DNA from 2 places in the Micromonospora sp. NPDC047730 genome. Region 1 is predicted to be linked to the other one. Evidence: riboswitches for the same ligand, from Rfam matches in the RefSeq annotation. Region 1 holds a riboswitch; the other holds the start of a gene.
The links. A riboswitch is a leader RNA that binds a small molecule or an ion and turns the genes downstream of it on or off. The one in region 1 is predicted to bind S-adenosylmethionine.

Region 1 (4,025 bases):
CGGCACGACTGGACGGTGCTGTTCGCCGAGCCCCGCGTCCTCGCGCTCAGCGCCCGGCATCCCCTGGCCGACGCCGGCGCGGCGGTGTCGCTGGCGGACGTGCTCACGCTGGCCATGCCCCGGATCGAGGACGTGCCGACGATCCGCGACTACTGGCTGCTCAACGACTACCGCGACGGCTGCCCGCCGCAGCAGCGCGGGGTGACGGTCACCTCGCCGGCGGAGATGGCGTACCTGATCCTCCAGGACCCGGCGGTGGTGGCCGTGGGCCCCCGCACGGCACGCGGGCTCTCGCCCCTCGCGGAGCTGCGCTTCGTGGAGCTGTCCGAGGTCGCCCCGGTGCCCTTCGTCGCGGCCGCCCGGCGGCACGACCGCCGTGCCGCCGTGCTCGCCTTCCGTCAGGTCGCCGCGACGGTCGCGCGCCACCTGCACGGCGCGACCACGCCGGCCGGTGGCAGACCGGACCGGGTGGCCGGCGTCGGGACGCGTCGCGCGACCGGTGCCGGGGCGGGCCGGGCCGGCGGCTGAGCCGCGAGCGGTCACCGGCCTCGGACCTCAGCCGAGGAGGCCGGCGTCGCGGGCGGCGCGCAGCGAGGGCCTGATGCGGTGGGTGGGGCCGGCCTGGGTGGCGATCGCGTCGAGGGTCTTGAGCCCCTCGCCGGTGTTGAAGACGACGGTCTCCGCGGTCGGGTCGAGCCGGCCGGACTCGACCAGCTTGCGCAGCACCGCCACCGTCACCCCGCCGGCGGTCTCGGCGAACACGCCGGTGGTGCGGGCCAGCAGCCGGATGCCGGCGCGGATCTCGTCGTCGTCGACGTACTCCATCCAGCCCCCGGTGCGGCGCACCGCCTCCAACGCGTAGAGGCCGGCGGCCGGGTCGCCGATGTTCAGCGACTTGGCGATGCCCGTCGGCTTGACCGGGGTGATCGTGTCGGTGTCGGCGTGCAGGGCGGCGGCGATCGGGTTGCAGCCGGCCGACTGGGCGCCGAAGACCTTCCAGCCGCCGGCCGGCGCCTCGACCAGGCCGATCTCGACCAGCTCGGCGAACGCCTTGTCGATCTTGGTGAGCAGCTCCCCGGAGGCCATCGGGATGACCACCTGGGCCGGGATCCGCCAGCCGAGCTGCTCGGCCACCTCGTAGCCGAGCGTCTTCGACCCCTCGGCGTAGTAGGGGCGGACGTTGACGTTGACGAACGCGGTGTCCTCGAACTCGTCCGTCTCCACCAGCTCGCCGCAGAGCCGGTTCACGTCGTCGTACGAGCCGTCGACGGCGACCAGCTCGCCGCCGTAGACGGCGGTCGTGACGACCTTGCCCTGCTCCAGGTCGCCGGGGATGAAGACCACCGACGGCGCCCCGGCGCGGGCGGCGTGCGCGGCGACCGAGTTGGCCAGGTTGCCGGTGGAGGCGCAGGCGTAGCGGCTGAAGCCGAGCGCCCGGGCGGCGGTCAGCGCGACCGAGACCACCCGGTCCTTGAACGAGTGGGTCGGGTTGCCGCTGTCGTCCTTGACCCAGAGCGGGGCGGTGATGCCCAGCTCGGCCGCGAGGTGCGGGGCGGCGACCAGCGGGGTGAAGCCCGGGTCGAGGGTGACCCTGGTCGCCGGGTCCTGGCCGGCGGGCAGCAGCGCGGCGTACCGCCAGATGTTCTGCGGACCGGCCTCGATCTGCTCCCGGGTGACCGTCGCCAGCGCGGCGGCGTCGTAGTCGACCTCCAGCGGGCCGAAACACTCGTAGCAGGCGTGCTGGGCGGCGAGCGGGTAGCGGGCCGAACAGGCGCGGCAGACCAGGGCGCGGGCGGGGCTGGTGGTGGTGTCGATGCCGGAGACGGCGAACGTCGACGTCATGTCGAGGGTCCTCTCATCTTTCCCCGCATCGCACCCTGCGGCGGGGACGGAATTGGCACCTGCCCCGTCGGTCGCTCAGCGGTGAGCGCGCGGGGTGGTTGCCGGGGCGTCGTCGGGCCGTATCCCTCAGCCCCTCTGGATGAGGTATGCAGTTGTACCTGCGAGTTTAAGCACCGACGCCGCCCGGATCGATGGCAGATCCCAGGATGTGAGCGATCCCGCAGTCGCCGCCGAGCCGCAGGGGCGGCCTCTCCTCGACGGTACGGATTCAGGCTGCCGCGGAGCGGGAACCGGCGGCGGGGCGCCGGGCGCGCAGCAGGGTGTCGCGCCCACCTGCCCGGACCGAACACGGCGACCAGCAGCGGTCGTGTGCCCCTGGCGCGCTCCCGTTACCGTGCAGGCACATTGACGGAAAGGAACGCGCGAATGCGTCGCAAGCTCGTCCCGGTGGTGGCGCTCTCCATGGCCTGCCTGCTGGCGGTGACCACCGCCTGCTCCGCGGGCAACCGGAAGAAGCGGGACCGGTCCGCCGACCGGCCCGCCAGCGCGAAGCGGGACGACGTCGACGCCGCCTGGGCGACCCCGACCCCCCGCCGCACCGGCGACCAGCTCACCTGCCTCGAACTGCGCAACACCCGGATCGGCAGCAGCCGGGTCCGCTACCGCGGGTACGCCGCCCCGATCCGCCTCGCCGCCGGTCGCTGGTCCGACCGGGACGGCACGACGGTGGAGTTGCAGCGGCCGTGCGCCATCGGCGACCTCGACGGCGACGGCGCGGGCGACGCGATCGGCGTGATCATGCTCGACGGCGGCGGCACCGGCCGCTTCTTCACTCTCGCCGCCTGGCGCAACGTCAAGGGCGAGCCGGACTACCAGGCCCAGGTCGACCTCGGCGACCGTACGCCGGTGGAGAGCATCAGCGTGCGCGACGGCAGGGCGACGGTGGTCTACCTGACCCGGCCCGCGGACGGCCCGACGGCCGAGCTGAGCATCCGGCGTACCGCCGTCTACCAGCTCAGGGGAACGACGCTGGCCGAGCTGAGCCACACCGACGCCCGGGTTGCCGACGCGTCCGACGACGGGGAAACCGTCGGCTCCGGCACCGCGCCAGACTCCCCCGACTCCCCCGACCGCAAGCGCAGGCCCCGTTCCCGCTGACGTCCCGCCGGGGGTCGTACCGGGCCCAGGACCGCGCCGGCCGATCCGCCGGCGCGGGCTCCGGTCGTGCCGGGCGGGGGCCAGCTCAGCCTGGAACCGGCCGGTGGGCTGGTGGCCTCGGTAGCCGTATGGACCCGGTGGACGGGCAACCCTGCTGACTCACCGCGCCGAGGCAGCCCCACCCCGAGGCCGGGGGACGCTCGAAGTACTGGACGGGCTGCGACGGGATGGCCTCGGTGGTGAACGTGGCGGCGCCGCTCGGGATGCGTTGCTCGTGGGCACCGGTCGTGTCGGTGTAGGAGGCGACGATGTGCCACTCGCAGGTGTGGGTGGACACCTCCGGCTGGATGCGGAACGCCATGTTCGACTGACCGTTGCCCAGCTCGACGACGTTGCGGCGGAAGTACAGCCGACCCTCCTGCGGCTCGCCCTCGTCCAGGACGTACGGGCCGTGCGGCTCGTCCGTCGGCCCACCGGTCAGGTCCCACAGCAGCCCCTGCCGGGACTCCGCGCCCGCCGGCGGAAGGGTGACGACGGTCTGCGCCGTGGGTACGCGGCACGAGTCCTTGACGGCGGTCATGTTGTTGATCGTGAGTCCGGCGGCGCGATCGCTGTTCAGGTTCAGGTCGAACGTCTGGGCGTGACCGCGGTTCTCGTTGCCGTCCTCGAACGGCGCCACATAGGACGCGTGCTCGACCACCCGGCCGCCGAGCGGCTTCAGGAACTCCCACACCTCTGACGCGTCGCCGTTCAGGGCGGTGAGGATGGCCTGCTCGCCTTCGGTCAGCGGCCGGTCGAGCAGCACACTGAAGGCCTCGGGCAGGTCCCGGTCGTAGTCGAGGGGAGTGACGGTGGACACGAACGCGGCCTGCTCACGGTCCACCGCCTTCTCAGCCTGCCTGTCCGAGCGGGCCCGCTCGGTGGCCGTCGACCGGTCCAGGAGGAAGTTCGCCTGGTAGGCGAACAGCATGCCGACCACGACGATGACGGCGGCGGCGGTCGCGTACACCGCGCGCTGCTTCGGC
Region 2 (4,025 bases), on a different contig from region 1:
GGGCATCCGGGTCGTCGCCCAGCACGCTGCGCCCGTCGAGCAGCACGTCGCCCCGATCGGGCTCGATGAGCCGGTTGATGGTGCGCAGAAGCGTGGACTTGCCCGAGCCGGACGGGCCGATCACGCAGGCCGTCGCGCCCCGCGCGACGTCCAGGTCCACGCCGCGCAGCACCCGGTGCGACCCGAAGGCCAGGTGCACGTCGCGGACGCTCAGGCTCACCGAGGTCGTCGTGTCGATGCTCATCGCTGGTTTCCTCCCGCCGCCCCCGGCAGCGCCAGGTCGAGGTCGTCTTCGGCGTCGGCGGGCGCGGCGGCCTGCCGGCCGTGCCGCAGCCGCCGGTCGATCCAGTTCACGACGTGGGTCAGCGGCACGGTCAGCGCCAGGTAGAACAGGCCGGCCAGCAGCAGCGCCGACTGGTTGCCGGTGTTCGCCGCGTAGTCCTGCCCGATCCGGAACAGCTCCCGCTGGCTGGCCAGCAGGCCGAGGAAGTAGACCAGGCTGGAGTCCTTGATCAGCGCGATCAGCTGGTTCACCCAGGCCGGCAGCACCCGGCGGATGCCCTGCGGCACGATCACCAGGCGCATCGCCTCGCCCCAGGACAGGCCCAGCGCCCGGGCCCCCTCCAGCTGGGCGGCCTCCACCGACTGGATGCCGGAGCGGAAGATCTCGCCGATGTAGGCCGCCGCGATCAGCGACAGCGCCAGGATGCCCAGGGGATACGGGTTGGGGCCCCACACCTCCATGCCCAGCGGCGCCAGACCGACGCCGATGAGCAGGATGGTCGCCGCGGCCGGCAGGCCGCGGAAAACGTCGGTGTAGACCCGCGCCGGCCAGCGCAACCATCGGGTACGCGAGATGCCGGCGACGGCCAGCCCCATGCCCAGCACCGAGCCGAGCAGGGCGGCGGAGATCGCGAGGATCAGCGTGTTGGGCAGCCCGACCGTCAGCATCTCGGGCAGCGCCTCGCGCATGGAGTCCCAGTCGAAGAAGGTCTCCCACAGGGTGCTCAACGGATCCATCGTGTTCTCCTACCGTCCCGCTCGCTCGTCGTCCGTACGTGTCAGGAGGCGGCCGAGGCCGACGGCACCGGGACGGTGCCGCTGCCCGGCTTGAAGTCGGCGGGGATCGGGCGGCCCGGGTAGTACTGGGCCTGCAGGCGGCTCCACGTGCCGTCGGCGATCACCTCGTCGAGGCCCTTGTTCAGCGCCTCGCGCAGCTTGTCGTTGCCCTTGGCGAACGCGTACGCCGTCGGGGCCGGGCTGAGCAGCTTCCCCGCCACCTTGATCTTGCCGTTGCTGTCGGCGGCCGACTTGTCGCCGATCTCGGCGGGGGCGATCCAGGCGTCGGCGGTGCCGGCCTTGAGCTGGTTGATCGCGCCGTTGTAGTCGGGCACCCGGACCGGGTCGAGGCCCTCGCCGGTCGCGTAGTCGTCCTGGACGGTGCCCTGCACGACCACGACCCGCTTGCCGGCGAGCTGGTCGAAACCGGTGATCGACGAATTGGCCGGCACGTCGAGCCCGAAGTGGCCGAAATCGTAGCCGTTGCCGAAGTCGACGGTCTTCTTGCGGGCCTCGGTGATGGTGATCGAGGAGCTGCCGACGTCGAACTTGCGGTTGTTGACCTGCGAGAGCAGCGCGGAGAAGTCCGTCCCGACGAACTCGACCTTCAGGCCGACCTTCGCGGCGACCGCGGTGAGCAGGTCGTTGTCGAAGCCGGTGAACTTGCCGTCCTTGAGGTAGACGTTCGGCGGGGCGTCCGTGAGCGTGCCGGTGCGCAGCACACCCGGCTGGAGCAGGTTGTACGGGTTGTCGGTCGCCTCGGACGCGTCGTCGCCGCAGGCGGTCAGAGCGGTGGCGGCGAGGACGGCGGCGACGCCGAGGGCGGCGGCGCGGGTGAGGGCGGGAAGGAATCGCACAGGTGTCTCCGAAAGGGGTCTCCGACGGCGGGCACGGGCGTGCGTCGCCGGCGGTGCGCCCGGTGGGCGTACCGCTGGGGTGGTCCTGGGAAGGGGGTCTGGTGCGTGGCTAGCGCGGGTCGCCGGGGCGACACGAGGCGCTGCAGACCCGCATCATGTCGACGTGGCGGCGCCGGGTCAGGGGCGGCGTCGGGGCCGCGGCGGGGACCGTCGGTACGCAGATGCGGAAGGACATGGCTCTCCTCGGTCGTTGCTGACCTGGGAACCAGGCCACGCTTGCACCGGAGCTGCTCCGGTGCCTGGTCTTCACCCGGGGCACCCCTGCGCGGACGAGGGTTGCCGGCCAGCGAGCCGGGGCTTGACGCTGGCGCTCATGACCTGCCGACGAGGCTAGCAGCCCCCCGTGGTGGCGCGTCCAGCCGCTATGACCACCCTCACGTGGCGCCGCCCGGCGCGAGCGGAGACGCTGCCGACCAGGCGGCGAATTGAGGCTGACCCCGACGCCGAGCCCGGTAGCGAACCCACGCCGAACCCGGGGCCGAACCGGCGGGCTCCGGTCACTCCTCGATCGCGCCGCCCACGTGCCGCGGGTGCTACCGGACGGTGTAGCCGGGGGTCGGTGGCGCGGCGGGCGAGGTGGTCGGCGAACCCGGTCTGCTCGCGCAGCGTCTTCGAAGAACTTCGCCTTGAGTCCAGCAGAAACGGACACGGTCCTCGCAACTCCCAGAAGGTCTGGGTGTTGCGAGGACCGCTAGATCCCGAGGTTCAGCCGGGGTCCCGGTGTAGGGGTGCGCTGGTGGCGCCGTTGCCGCTAGAGCGTCAGCGTCCAGGTGTTGAGGTAGCCGGTGTCGCCGGAGGCGGCGTCCTGCACCCGCAGCTTCCAGGTGCCGTTACGGGCCTCGGAGGAGAGGTTGACGGTGTAGGTCTGGTTGATGTTGTCGGTCGAGCCGCCGGTGCGGTTGTGCAGGGTGTAGGCGGTGCCGTCGGGGGCGATGAGGGTGACGACGAGGTCACCGATGTAGGTGTGGACGATGTTCACGGCGACGGTGCTTGCGGTGGAGGCGTTGCCGGAGCAGCCGCTGATGGTGATCGAGCTTTCCACCGTGGTGTTGTCGCCGATGCTGACGTCGGTGCCGTTCGTGCCGGTGCAGCCCGGGGGCGTCCCGCCGACCAGGTTGAGCGTCCAGGTGTTGAGGTAGCCGGTGTCGCCGGAGGCGGCGTCCTGCACCCGCAGCTTCCAGGTGCCGTTGGCGGCCTCGCTGGAGAGGTTGACGGTGTAGGTCTGGTTGATGTTGTCGGTCGAGCCGCCGCTGCGGTTGTGCAGGGTGTAGGCGGTGCCGTCGGGGGCGACGAGGCTGACGACGAGGTCACCGATGTAGGTGTGGACGATGTTCACGGCGACGGTGCTTGCGGTGGAGGCGTTGCCGGAGCAGCCGCTGATGGTGATCGAGCTTTCCACCGTGGTGTTGTCGCCGATGCTGACGTCGGTGCCGTTGGTCTGCGAGCAGCCGGGCGGCCCGTTGACCGTCAACGTGTACGACGCGGTCTGGGTGGTGACCGTGCCGGTGCCGGTGACGGTCACCGGGTAGGTGCCCGGCGCGGTGGTGCCGGTGGTGGAGATGGTCATCGTGGCGGAGTTGCCGGAGGTGACCGACGCCGGGCTGAAGCTCGCCGTGGCCCCGGCGGGCAGGCCGTTGGCGGAGAACGTCACGTTCTGCGCGCTGCCGACCGTGGTGGTGGTGCCGACGGTCGCGGTGACCGAGCTGCCCGGGTTGACCGTTCCGGAGGTGGGCGACACCGACATGGCGAAGTCCTGCGTCGGCGTGCTGATGTTGCCGACGTAGAGCAGCTTGTTCGGTGAGCCGGTGCCCGGGTTGGTGACCTTGCCGTTGGTCGCGTCGTTGACGAGCTTGTCGCGGACCTGCTGCGGGGTGTACGACGGGTTGGCGGCGAGGACCAGCGCGGCCGCGCCGGCCACGTGCGGGGTGGCCATCGACGTGCCGCTGATGGTGTTGGTGGCGCTGTCGCCGGTGTGCCACGCCGAGGTGATCGACGAGCCCGGGGCGAAGATGTCCAGGCAGGTGCCGATGTTGGAGTAGTCCGCCCGGG

Region 2: it holds a riboswitch for S-adenosylmethionine, as region 1 does, so the genes downstream of both, ACGF5G_RS18390 (ABC transporter substrate-binding protein) here and thrC (threonine synthase) in region 1, are expected to answer to the same signal.

Annotation. Positions count from the first base shown of each region.
Region 1 covers NZ_JBIDCU010000008.1:86,276-90,300, reverse strand. The annotation lists gene ACGF5G_RS19665 (LysR family transcriptional regulator) at 1-528, shown strand, start outside; gene thrC (threonine synthase) at 556-1,842, opposite strand; SAM riboswitch class I at 1,853-1,988, opposite strand; gene ACGF5G_RS19655 (hypothetical protein) at 2,269-3,000, shown strand; gene ACGF5G_RS19650 (hypothetical protein) at 3,086-4,009, opposite strand.
Region 2 covers NZ_JBIDCU010000007.1:159,675-163,699, reverse strand. The annotation lists gene ACGF5G_RS18400 (amino acid ABC transporter ATP-binding protein) at 1-244, opposite strand, end outside; gene ACGF5G_RS18395 (amino acid ABC transporter permease) at 241-1,020, opposite strand; gene ACGF5G_RS18390 (ABC transporter substrate-binding protein) at 1,062-1,916, opposite strand; SAM riboswitch class IV at 2,184-2,295, opposite strand; gene ACGF5G_RS18385 (proprotein convertase P-domain-containing protein) at 2,728-4,025, opposite strand, start outside.